One region of the Flavobacterium sp. CR10 genome, then DNA from elsewhere that is predicted to be linked to it. Evidence: riboswitches for the same ligand, from Rfam matches in the RefSeq annotation. Region 1 holds a riboswitch; the other holds the start of a gene.
The links. A riboswitch is a leader RNA that binds a small molecule or an ion and turns the genes downstream of it on or off. The one in region 1 is predicted to bind cobalamin.

Region 1 (6,858 bases):
TTGTAAAGATGCTGAAATCATCACTAGAAAAAGAAACAGTTCCTGCATCGGTACTTCCTTCATTTAAAATGAAAAAACCATTGTCGTAAGCTCCTTTTGGGGCATCATCATCGTCACTAGAACAAGAAACGAATAACGAAATGCTTAACGCTATTAAAAGTAATTTACTAAACTTCATATATTAAAATTTTAAGGTTAAATACACATTGAAATTGCGGCCTGGCATCGGTCTATTCTCCAGACTTTCATAATCTTTATTGAAAAGATTCAAAACTTGAAAACCGACCTTGAATGAATCTAAAAATTTAAGATCATAATCGATTCCGATATTTGAAATCATGTAATCGTTAATAATTTCGTCAGGATTATTATCGGCTCTTGTATAAACAAAACCGTTGTAGAGAATTTGATAATAAGCACTTATTTTATTTCTAGAATACGAAACGGCTCCTGTTGCTTTATTAAATGGCACAAAGAACAATTGGTTCTTAGTTTTTTCATCTTGCGAAACCGTATAAGCGTAAGTGGCGTTTGCTGAGAAAGTGTTCTTGCCGTAACTTTTTTTCCAGCCCAACATAGTTTCTGTTCCGTAACTGATGACTTTGTCTTGGTTCTGTGGAGTCCAGATGCCATTTGCTCCAGGAACCCATTGCAGCATATCAGTAATTTTCATGTAATAAAAATTCTGCGTCCAAGACCAATTTTTAAATGTAAAGACATTGCCAATTTCCCCCTGATAAGAACTTTCGGGTTTCAAATTCGGATTTCCTCCCTGATCCCAATACAAATCATTGTAAGTTGGAATTCTGAAATTTCGAGACACATTCAATTTTAAATTGTACCAATCGTTGAACTTGTAGGAAGATCCAAGATTAAATAAAACTGGCGATTTATAATTGCTCGTAAATTCTTTGCGAACCCCAAGTTCGTTTTTCCAATTTGAGCCAATATCTTGTCGAACCAATAAAGAAGCTGAACTGATTTCTCGAATATGGCTTCCAAAACTGGTTCCGTAACCGTTCGTTCTGCTATAATCTACAATTCCGTTAAGATGTGTTGATTTAAATAGATGATAATCGACATCTAGTTTTGTAATCAAGTTTTCGGTTTTTCCGTATGAGTAATTTTTTAGACTATTATCAGCAAAATATTGATAGTTTTCGAAAATGTACGCTGTCTTGAAATTGGTTTTAAGTTTTCCAAAACTTCCGTCATATTCCAGTAAGTTTCTGTTGAAACCGTTGATGTATTTGCTTTTGGTTTCCGATTCTACTACAAGAGAAGTATTACGGTCAGTATTTGAACTCTGACTATAAAGCTTTAAAATATGATTTTCGTTGAATTTATATCCAGCGTTAGCACTCAAAGTAATAACATCATATTGTCCATTTTGATTCCAGCGCTGTTCGCCTTTCCAGTTATACTGATTAAGATATTTATAATCATTAGTCGAGCTGTTTTTCGAAAGTCCGATTTGAGCACTCCATTTTTTATTAGAAATTGACGTTTTGTAATTGACTCCAATTGTATTGAAACTGCCGTAATTTAGTCTTAAATTATTCTCAAATCGATTAGAAAATAACAAATCGTTATTTAGATGCACCGTTCCTCCAACTGCTCCACTTCCATAAATAACACTTCCGCCACCTGCTTTTACGCTTATAGAATTATAATCAGAACCCGAAATGGTATTAAAATCGGTACTTCCGTTCATTTGAGAATTAATATTAATTCCGTTCCAAATTACTGCTGTTTGAGAAGAAGTTGTTCCTCTAAAAGCTACCGTAGATAACATTCCACGCCCATATTCTTTAAAATAAATCGTAGAATTAAAATTTAATAAATCGGTTAAAAGGGCTTCGTTTTTACTAATAACAGAGTCATTTAGTTTTAAAACAGATTGTGAAACCGAATAGGATTTTAAATTTTTATCTGAAACCAATACCTCTTTCAGACTGGTAATAGAATCGTTTTGCGCCGAAATAATTTGGCACATTACAAATAAACAAAAAGCAAAAAGTCGTTTTAAAGTCATAATTTCTTCACTCTTTTTCCCGAGAGTTCGATAATTGTTACAAAGGCAGGTCTCCTGGCTTGCGTCTTGCTGTTTACCTTCCCATCACGCAAGGCGTGACAGTGGTTTGTAGTTAACAGCAAGCATTCGTTTAGAACTTAGCTTACAGTTGCGGGTACAGCTCAAGAATTTACTTGATTCCCTTTTAATGTGTTTTTAAATCAAAAACACAACCTTAATTTGCTGCAAAGATAAAGTTAAAAATATTGATTATTCAAATTTGTTTTGCGATTCATGAAAAATTATAAATTATTTGCATTAAAAATCAATTTTTATAACTTGTCCGAAATCAACTTTATTATTGAAAGCATCCTTTAAAGGCAGTAAACTCTGATGGCATAAAATACTTCTGATGATTCCGGCATGAGCAACAATAACGATTGGCTGATTTATTTTTGAAATGGTTTCAGATAAAAAATCACCAACTCTTTCATGCAGTTCAACAAAAGATTCTCCGTTTGAAACTTTGATATTTACAAAATCTTCCATCCACGGATTAAGTTCTTCCTGCGGAATTTCATTCCAGCTTTTTAATTCCCAATCTCCAAAATTCATTTCTTTTAAACGTTCGTCTTCTTGATAAGAAATGGTTTTAATATTTTTTTGAATGTGTTTTGCCAGAATAACACAACGTTTTAAAGGGCTAGAGAAAATAAATGCTTCAGAAGGAAGCTCAGAAATTATTCTTTCAAAAATTTCATCAAACGGAAGTGCAATATCAACATCAGATTGTCCGTAACAGATTCCTTTTTCGCAGATGGTTTCGGTATGACGAACTAGATAAATTTCCATAAAAATAAAATGCTTAAGTAAAATACAACTTCGCAAACTTGTTGCGTAGCTCCAAGACAATCTCCCGTATAACCGTCAATCCATTTCTGGAAGTAGCGTGCTAAAAAATAGCGTGCTATAAAAACAGGAATTATAGCAAGAAGAAATTTCAAATTAAAATAAGAAAATACAATCAGCGGAATTAAACCAAAAAAGAAAGAACCAAAAACTTCTTTCCAAGTATATTGTTTTGCAATGGGTTTACTTTTGCTCGAAGCATCTTCACGAGAATATTCATGCGTGAAAATAATACTGATTGCTGCTAAACGACTCAAAGAATGTGCAGAAATGAATAAAAGGAAAATTAGTAAAATGTTATTAGTGAAAAGTAAAATGGATTCGGAAAGCAATTTGAATTTTAATAGAAAAAGTAAAACCAATCCGATTGCTCCATAGGCGCCAATCGCACTATCTTTCATGATCATTAAGATTTTTTCTTTGGTCCATCCTCCGCCAAATCCATCACAGACATCAGCAAATCCATCCTCGTGAAATGCACCAGTAGTTAAAATAGAAGCAATAATCGCTAACATAACGGCAATTTCTATTGAAAGAAAAAATGAAAAAAGATAAAAAGCCAGAAAGGAAATGCTCCCAACAATCCATCCGATAAAAGGAAAATATCTCGTAGCTTTATTTAAATAATCTGGATGATGTGTAATGTTTTTTGGACATGGAATTCTGGTGTAAAACATTAAACAGGTGAAGAAAATGTGTAGTTCTTTTTTCATTTTTTATAATTGGTTTTCCATTGAGTATGTCATTTCGACGAAGGAGAAATCTTCGTAGGATATTCTACAAAGATTGGATTTTCGTTGTGGAGCTACTTGTGAAGATTTGCTTCGCCAGTTCGCTATCGCTTGAGTCTCCTTCGTCGAAATGACAAAAATGAGAATTAATCACTATGTAACATAATTGTTTTTTAGAAATACAAAACTATTTCCTACTCACTCCCGCACTTTCAAAACTAGCCATCTCATTCAAAAAAGCCTCAGCCGATTTTAAAATCGGAAAAGCAACAGCACATCCAGTTCCTTCTCCTAGACGCAAATCTAAATTTAAAATAGGTTTTGCTCCTAGATAGTTCAATAATTTTGAATGCGCTTTTTCGGCAGAACAATGGCAGAAAACAGCATTTTGCTTGATATTCGGATTTATTTTAAAGGCAATCAAATAGGCAACAGTACAAATAAAACCGTCAACCAGAATTAGCATTTTATTTTCAAAAGCAGTCAGCATTCCGCCAGCCATTTGAAGAATTTCAAAACCTCCAAAATAGGAAAGCTGTAACATCAATTCGGCTTGACCAGAATAACTTTCAATTGCTTTTTTAAGTAAATTCTGTTTTAGAAGCAATTTTTCGTTTTCAACTCCCGTTCCTTTTCCGATACAATCTTCAATAGGAAAACCTGTTAAAATACTCATTAAAACAGAAGCGGTAGAAGTATTTCCAATTCCCATTTCACCAAAACCAATGCAGTTTGAGCCAGATTTTGCGATATTTTCAACAATCGATTTTCCTTTCTCAAAACATAACTGGACTTCAGATTCGCTCATTGCTGGAACATGGAGAAAGGACTGAGTTCCTTTGGCAATTTTTGCATCGATTAATTTTGCATTGGTTGGAAAATCATAATTAACGCCCGAATCTACAATTGATAATTCGATATTATTCTGATTACAGAAAACGTTTATGGCTGCGCCGCCATCGAGGAAATTATTGACCATCTGTCGAGTAACATCTTGCGGATAGTCACTTACACCATGATTTGCAATTCCGTGATCGGCTGCAAAAACTACGATGTTGGGTTTTACGATTTTCGGATTTAAAGTTTCAAAAACCGTTGCCATTTGGAAAGCCAAAGATTCTAATGTTCCCAAAGAACCGACAGGTTTTGTTTTAGAATCTATTTTGTCTTGTAAAAGAGCATAGAAATCAGATTTGTCTTGAATTTTATTTTCTGATTTCAAATCAAAAGCAGGAACATTTATTTGATGAATTTCTTTAATTTCAGAGCAAATAGGAGCTTCCGATTTTTGTTTCCAATGCAATTGCTGCAGCATTGGCTGATTGTTATAATTGGTTGCTGGTTTTCCAATGCAGAAATAACCAAGCGGTTCTATATTTTCGGGTAAATCGAGAATTTTTTTAAACTGATAATAATTAAGAATCGAAACCCAGCCCATTCCGTAGCCTTGTTCTGTTAGCGAAAGCCAAATATTTTGCGCCGCACAAACCGAACTAAATTTCACGGCTTCATTACTGCCAATTGTTCCAATCGTAAACTGATTTAAAACAGAACGGTCATAAGCAATGATGAGTCCAATTGGCGCTTCTTCGATAGCTTCTAGTTTTAGCGATCTGTAAAGTTCTTTCTGTTCGGGATTGTCGGTTAGTTCCTCGGCTTTTTTATTGTAGTCTAAAAAAAGCTTTTTAATAGACGTTTTAACTTCATCTGATTTAATGATATAATATCTCGTTGCATCGGTTAGTCCTACAGATGGAGCCCAATGTCCAGCCTGTAGAGCTTTTTGGATTACTTCATCAGGAACTTCATCGGCTGTAAAATGTCGTGTGTCGCGGCGTGATTTTAATATATCGTCTAAATTACTCATTTCTTTAAATTCCAATTTTTAAATTCCAAATTCAAATCTGAAAATGGAAAGATTCTAGTAAAGGTAAAGCATAGCTTTGGAATTTGGAGTTTAAAACTTAGAATTTCGTTTCAATTTATTGGGATTTGGAATTTTTTGTATTGGAATTTATCTCTTTATTTTAACTGGAATTCCAGAAATCATCAATACAACTTGATCTGCGTTTGCGGCAAGAAACTGATTCATCCAGCCTTGAAGTTCAACAAACTTTCTTCCGATGTGTGTTTCTGCATGAACGCCCATGCCAATTTCATTTGTCACAATAATGATATTCGCATTTTCGTGTTTAGCGATAGCAAGAAATTCTTTTTTTGCTTCTTCCAAACTTAACTCTACGTCATTTTTAGTATCAATAAAAAAATTAGTTAGCCAGAGCGTTACACAATCAATTAAAGCAGTTTTTCCAGAAAAATCAATTTCACTTAAATATTTTTCCTTTTCAATATTCGTCCAATGTTCGTCTCTTTCCTTTTGATGACGGTCAATTCGATTTTGGAAATCATCATCCCATTTTCTGGCAGTTGCTACATACAAAGGAGAGTTGGAAAGTTCTAAAGCCAATTTCTGTGCATAACCGCTTTTTCCAGAGCGCTCGCCGCCAGTTACTAAATAAATCATTTTTTATTAATTATGAGTTTTGAATTATGAATTATGAGTTTGGGCAAGTTATAAAATAATTATGAAGACTAACTCATAATTTATCACTCATAACTCCTAATACGGGCAATGTCGGCAGTTATTTTCACAACAGGTTCCTCTTTTTAGGTGAAACCAAGCTTTAAAAACATAATTGCCATTTTCGATGTAATAATCAATCCCTTCAATTAAATGATCCGTTTTGGGCAATAGCATAGCCTTGTTTTTAAGAGCCTTTTCTGGAGTTATGGTTTCGATATAAGCTTCAATTTTATCTTCGCATGCTTCCTTAAAGCACACAGGACAAAGGCAATCGCCTCCTTCTGAAAGATTGAAAATAGGTGGATAATCATTACACCAGCACTTATTTTCGGGTGAAGTGTCGCCGCATGAAAAAGCGGTCTCACAACTGGAGCAGATTTTTGTTCTTGGTACAGTCATCAAATAAAAAGGCTATTTGTTTAAATTTGTACGAATAAAGGTAAACAAAAAAAATAGAAATTGATTTACCTTTGTGCCCACACAAAACATAAAATATGAAATATTTTTTCCATACATTATCAGTCGTTTTTTTGCTTTTTATAGCAATCGGATGTAAAAAGAATGAAAATTTAAGTACTGCAAAATCTACTGTTGCCAAAGAAAGCATTGAATTTGCTTCG
Region 2 (6,858 bases), 2.4 Mb from region 1:
ATGACCGCATACACTTTGTTTCCGTAGATTTTAATATCGTTTCCAACATCTCCCAATTCTTTTACCACACTCGGGTTTCGTTCTGAATATACATCTGTAGTGTAATTTCCTGTTCTATAATTGAAGACGTCCAGACTCGCACGATTCATTCCCATATTGCCTTCATTCAGAAGATAAAAACCTTCGATATTTCCGTCACTTCTTGGCGCAGCAACAGCGGTGTCTGAAGAAAGAAATATCGTTTCGTCTTCACGGCAGGAAACCAACAAGACAGATACACTTAAAACAAATAGTATTTTTAAAAAGCTCTTTTTCATAACTCAAAACTGATTATAAATTTGAATGTTCGCCCCGGCATCGGATAATTGTAAATCACTTCATATTGCTGATTGAAAGCATTATTGACTTCAATTGTTCCGTTCAATTTGTAATTTTTGAATACGAAAGATTTCTGGATTGCCAAATCGTGTGTGTACCAAGGCTGTACTTCATTTACTTTGATATTATTGACATTTCCGTTGTAACGTTTTCCAACATAAATGAAGCTGTAATTGAAGTTCCAAGATTCGTAATTGGCGTTTAAAATTCCAGATCCGCTATGCCAAGGCGTATACGGAATCTGATCTCCGTAAGAAGACATTTCTAAACCTACAAACTTTGTAAAATCCTGACTTTTAGAATATGTGTACGTTAAATTGGCATCTAGTTTTAGCTTATTAAAATGAGTTGCCATGTTCAGAACCGTTTCAATTCCTTTTCCTTTTACCTGACCGATATTGGTCATCATCCAGCGGAATAAATTTCCTGTCGGTGCAGCAACAATTTTGTCTTTTGTATTGGTATAATAAGCATCTGCTTGAAAAGAAAATTTATCGAAAAAGCTTTCTCTTACGGGGAAATTATACGTAAAACCAACATCATACTGATTCATATATTCGGGCCTTAAAGTGCTCGATCCAATCATGGTATAATATAAATCGTTGAAAGTGGGCATTCTGAAAATACGTTTGGCAAATGCCCTTAAATTGAAATCGTATTTCTTAAATGGCGTATAGCCCAAAAATATAGCAGGAGTAAATTCGGTTTTATTGGGAGCTTTGGCGTTGTATTTTACCTCTTCAATAACGCGAGTTGCGAGTACATTTCCTAAAACTTTAAAGCCTTCATATCGGTAAGAAGTGGCAAGAGAAACTAGTGCCGTATAACGCTGCGGGAAAGAAAATTGTGTTTGAATTCCTCTTCTAGTCGCATTTAATTTATTGTATTGAAAATCGGTTGAAAGCGAAACATCCCAAGTAGGCAAAATGCTGTACATATTGACAGCCGAAAAATAAGCTTCCTGCTGGTAATAACTATCGTCAGATTGCGCTCCTTCGGTTACGGTTTCGCCTAAAACATTAGTTGTATCTCTGGCAATATAATGCGTATAATCGTAGGCAAATTTTCCTTTTAATTGAAATTTATATTTTTCTGAAACATCTTTCGTTAAAGAAGATTGTCCGAAAAAGTTCTTGTCAAATTGCCTAAAACCGTCTTTAAACTTATTTTCTACAATGGCTCCTGGCGCACCTCTCTCAGAATCATAATAATAGACTTTGGCATCCCAAGTTCCTTTGTCTATTTTTCCGTAAACGCCAGATTCAAATCGGAATGCTTCTATATCGCTATTCCATCGTGTTGCTGTGGTGTCGTAGGCTACACTTCCATCCTGATTTTTTCTTTTGTATCTAAATTTATATTGTCCGTTTGATTTGATGTATTCAGAACTTACGCTTAAACTCACTTTATCGCTCAGCTTTTGTTCCCATCTGAAAGAAGGATCGTGATAATTGATAGACATTGTTTTGTAACGAACCAGCAGATTTGTTTTTTTATTGCCTGTAAAAACAGGACGTTTGGTTCGCAAATAAATTGTTGAAGCTGATGCAAAATCTTTAGCCGACTGAAAAATTTCGCTTTTCTGTCCATTGTACATCGTAAGCGATTCCATGTCGTCAAGCGAATATTTGCCTAAATCGGTTACGCCGTTTTGTGCATTTCCAAGCTGAATTCCATCATAAAAAACACCAACATGATGTGTTCCCATGTTTCGGACATCAACTGTTTTGAGTCCGCCGACTCCGCCATAATCTTTAATTTGAGTTCCTGCAAAGTAGCGAAGCGCATCGGCAACATTATGGCTAGATAGATTCTCGAGCAGAACGCCCGAAAGACTTTGTACGGGAATAACTTCCTGATAGGGTTTTCCTTTTAAAATAACTTCTTTTAAAACCCGCGAACTATCTGTTACTGCTTGAGAATGAAGCAAAAAAGGAATCAATACAATAAAAGCTGTTAAAAGCGTTTTTCTACAATTATACATCACGATTTAATTAAATAAACTTTGTGTGGTGCCGTAATTATATAACAGTAGTAATCCCACTACGAAATAGCGGGTTATTATCTTGTCATCAACTTCATACCACGAAAGTCTTAAACTATGTGATCGTGGCAGGTCTCCTGACTTATTCTATCTTTAAACGGCCTTCTCATCCCGCAAGGCAGAACAATGGCATTAGTATGTTTAAAGATTTTGTGTAGAACTTACAGTAGCGGGTCTGTTCAGGATTTACACCTGATTCCCTTTTAACTGCTTATTTCAGATTGAAAAAAGCAGACCAAAATCTGGGTAAAGATATAACTCAGGTATGGTGTCTGCAAATTAGAATTGTATTTTTTGAAAAAAACAAAAAAACCACTCCTAAAAATGAGTGGTTTTTACAGGAATGAAGGTGTTACTAACTCTATTTAAAAAAATAACCGATCGTTATTTGAAAAACTTTATTCTTCATGTCACTGTTGATAATATAATTTGTATTTGCAGTTACATCTTTAAACACATTGGTATAAGACAAATTATATCTTGCATCTGCATAAAACTTGTCTTTAAACTGATACCCCAATCCGAAATTTACAGAAGCGTCTACTCCATTTGAATAATCTTTTAAATCCATTTCTTCATGGTTATCATAACCTAAAAAGTTGTCTTGATATTTGTTATTTGCTTTTAGCAGAATTCCAACTTGAGGCCCTGCCTGAATGCTTAAACCTTTCACTACATAATATTTCAGCATTACAGGAATATTTAAATAGTTTAAGGCAATAGTACTTTTGTAATCTGAATTTTGAACCTCTGGATCTGAATACGAAATTTTCATTCCCTGCTGGCTGTACAATAATTCTGGCTGTACCGAGAAGTTTTTTGCCAAAGGAATTTCTGCCATTAAACCAGCTGTAAATCCTGTTTTACTTTTGGAATCCAATTCGTTTTCATCAAATGTCAAGCTCGAAATATTTAAACCTGCTTTTACACCCAATTTTACCTTTTCGGTTTGGGCCATTGCACCTGCACACATTAACAGCGCGCAGATTATTAGCTTTGATTTTTTCATCGTATTTTTTGTTTTTAAGAAGGGCAGTTCTACATGAGAACTGCCGTTTCTATCTGTAATTTGTTACTTTTTAATAATCTTAGCTGTATACTTTTTACCTTGAACCGTACAGTCTAAAATGTAAACTCCTGTAGTCAGCTGGCTTACATTTACACTTGATGGAACAGCTGAATAGGTTTTACTCCAAACCGCATTTCCTTCCATAGAGTAAATTTTCATTTCAGCTTCGCCTTCAGCTTTTTCAGCCAAGAAGATGTTTACATTTTCTGCCGCTGGATTTGGGAATACTCTGAAAGAATTTGTCAATTTTCCAATAAGAAGACCTTTTGAGTCAATTGGAGCAGACATACTTGTACAGCCATGTGCATTTGTTGCTTGAAGAGTATAACTTCCTTCCCAAATTGTTGCAACTGTTTTTTCGGTCGCATTCGGGATAATTCTTCCGTTTAAATACCACTGATAACCTGCAGCATCAGCAGAAGCTGTTATTTTATTTCCTTCTAATGCTTGAATTTCTGGTACTTTATTTTCTAAAACATTAATAGTTGTTGTAAAAATTTTCCCTAATCCGTGTTCGTTGTAAACAGTTACATAGTAATCTCCGCTTTCTGTAGTCGTGAAAGTTGGATCTGTTGAGCCGTCAAACCATTCGTAAGCCGCATAATTTCCTGGATTTAAAACTACTTCAGGTCCGCAAACATCACCGCTTGGCAATTCAGAATTGAAAGTATCGAATGTCACCGTTACTTTTTCTGTTAATGTACATCCGTTTTCAAGAACTGCCGTAACGATATAATCACCTGGTTTAGTTACTTCAATATCGCTGGTTACTTCTCCAGTATTCCATTTGTATGAAACTGCGTCTAACTCTTTAATCAGCAAATTGGTTTGAGCATTAATGTAAACGCTTTTACCAGCATAACCATGAATTGATGCGTTATCAAATAATTTAAAATCACCTGAAACTCCTTGGTAGTAATAATTCTCAATCGTATTATTTTGATCAATAATATCACCTTCCAACTTGGCTGTGAAATTAAAAATATGCGAATCGTCGTTTTGATCTAATTTTGGCAGTTTTTTGAACGTGTATTCTATACTTTCTCCAACCGGAATTCCAGCTTCAACTGTTTCCGTAATAGACTCTGAAGTGTTCAAATAATCAATTTTTACTTGAATACTATTTTCTTTAATCGCAATCTGACCTTCGTTGCTTAATCTTACTTTGTATTCCTGACTGCCGCAAACGTCTTTTGGCGATAAAATCTCCATTGCAACGTCTGTAACTTCTTCATTAAAGATTTTCAAGTCGTCTAAAACCATATACGAATATCCAGCTGCTTTTGCATGTCTAAAACGGAACATTACTGATTTTCCTCTGTATTTAGTGATATTCAATGATGCTCGTTTCCAATCTGTATCTATGTAGCTGCCTTCTTTATTTCTTCTCCAAAGTTCTGTCCATTCTCCACCAGCAGCTTTAATGTCTACCAGGAAAATATCATTCACATTACTTTGCATTGCATAATAAAACTCAACGGCAGAAGCTTTTTGAGACAATTTATACATTGGCGAAATTACTTCTCCGTAGTATGATAAATTCTCTAACGAACTATACAGCATATTTTTTGCAGTATCACCTGTATGATCATTTTTAGGAACTGTTAAGTTCGCATTATCTGGAGTGGTTACAATTCTCCACGGATAATTATCATCACTTTGACTTGAAACAAATCCTTTTTGTCCAAATAATGAACCCGCTGGCAAATTCGAAAAAGTTTCAACGCTTAATTCTGGGGCATTTGCTATGACTTCAAAAGATCCTTTTATAATCTGGGCGTTCTCTTTAGATTCATCAGCAGTATACGCTTTTACAGTAATTTCATATTTTCCTGCAGCCAATTGCGGTAAACCAGCCAAATTATAAGTGATGGTTTGTCCAACTAAAATAGTTTCGCTTTTCTCAAGCAAAATAGGGCTTCCAACAGCGTTGCCATTCTGACTGACTTGATATTCAAATGTGAATTTATTTACTTCTTTGTAAGCGCCATTTCTAACATTAACAGCAAATTCATGTGAAGGAGCATCTTCATAAACTGTTTCAGGAACACTTAAATTTGTAAGTCTTAAATTCGTTTTAGATTCTTTGATTTCGATATTATCTACCGCAAAACCATTAGCAAAATATCCATTATCATTTTGGACGAATGCAATCATAACACAAGATTTTCCTGCATATTCCGTCAAATCAACTCCATATTCCCACCAATTTCCATAATAAGGCATTTTAAACACTTCCTTCCAAGTTTCTCCTCCATCTGTACTTACTTTTACATATCCGTCAGAAAGATGCTGAGCATCTCCAAAACCGTCAAAAGTTAAATGCGCTGTTTTGTAATTTGTCAAATCAAATACTGGAGAAACCAACATATCGTTTGCTGCATCACAATTGCATTTATCATCGTTACTTGCCATAAATTTGGTATGATCTGCAATAAACCAACCTGGTGAACCTAAATCTGGACGTAAACCGTGTTTCCAACCTGCAGAACCTTTATTTTCAGCAGTTCTCCATCCTTTGTATTTAGAAGCGTCTTCAAAATCCATTTTATAAGGAAGAACAGAGATTTTCATATCTTCATTATTCCAATTATCGTAAGTAAGCGTCACGGCGTTATTTCCTTGTTTAAGATCTTTTGCCATATCTTCAGGAAAAACAGAAACCGTAATAGTGTGCTCTCCAATATTTTTTAAACTGATATTTGGCACTGAATACGATATTGTGTCTTTAAACTTGGCAAAGTTTAAAGTTGTTTTTTCAGTTTTTGAAAATACCTCCGTTTTTGCAGCATCAAGAACTTTAGTTGTAATATTAACCACTTGGCTAGCAGTAGCAAAATTGTTTGTAATCTTAGCTTTTATCGCAACATTGCTGTTATTAATATCACATTTTCCTGCATCTAGTTTTGCAGATAAAACTTCCAAATCGTAAGGAGCATCGCTTACCAAGATATTATCTATAAACCCTCCTAAAAATCCATCATAATAATCATCTGATTTTACACGAAAACGAATAGCTGCTTTTTTACCAGCAAGCTCATTTAAACGTATTTGATAAGGATCTTTTTTCAGATTATTGTTCACACCCGTAAACCATCCTCCATCAAATAAGTCATTTAAATGCTTGGTTTCTGGATAATTTACAGTTTCAACTTTTTTCCAGTTCTGGCCATTATCTTCAGAATATTCAACCACTAATCCGTCATAGCCAGTATGAAGCAAATAATACAAATCAAACTCAACATAAGGAGAAACTACATTGGTAAAGTCAAAAATTGGAGATTCTAAGACAAAATCAGAATTAAGTCCCATTCTTTCTGTTCCTTTAAAATCTACCATTCCCCACATATATTGCGATTTAACGGTT

Region 2: it holds a riboswitch for cobalamin, as region 1 does, so the genes downstream of both, ACNRYB_RS14185 (TonB-dependent receptor) here and ACNRYB_RS00480 (TonB-dependent receptor plug domain-containing protein) in region 1, are expected to answer to the same signal.

What each region holds. Positions count from the first base shown of each region.
Region 1 covers NZ_CP185985.1:85,635-92,492, reverse strand. The annotation lists gene ACNRYB_RS00485 (YncE family protein) at 1-178, opposite strand, end outside; gene ACNRYB_RS00480 (TonB-dependent receptor plug domain-containing protein) at 182-2,035, opposite strand; cobalamin riboswitch at 2,063-2,267, opposite strand; gene cobC (alpha-ribazole phosphatase) at 2,333-2,866, opposite strand; gene ACNRYB_RS00470 (adenosylcobinamide-GDP ribazoletransferase) at 2,851-3,636, opposite strand; gene cobT (nicotinate-nucleotide--dimethylbenzimidazole phosphoribosyltransferase) at 3,842-5,521, opposite strand; gene cobU (bifunctional adenosylcobinamide kinase/adenosylcobinamide-phosphate guanylyltransferase) at 5,669-6,178, opposite strand; gene ACNRYB_RS00455 (DUF5522 domain-containing protein) at 6,275-6,637, opposite strand; gene ACNRYB_RS00450 (ABC transporter substrate-binding protein) at 6,733-6,858, shown strand, end outside.
Region 2 covers NZ_CP185985.1:3,216,697-3,223,554, reverse strand. The annotation lists gene ACNRYB_RS14190 (YncE family protein) at 1-317, opposite strand, end outside; gene ACNRYB_RS14185 (TonB-dependent receptor) at 314-2,362, opposite strand; cobalamin riboswitch at 2,473-2,677, opposite strand; gene ACNRYB_RS14180 (porin family protein) at 2,784-3,431, opposite strand; gene ACNRYB_RS14175 (M4 family metallopeptidase) at 3,495-6,858, opposite strand, start outside.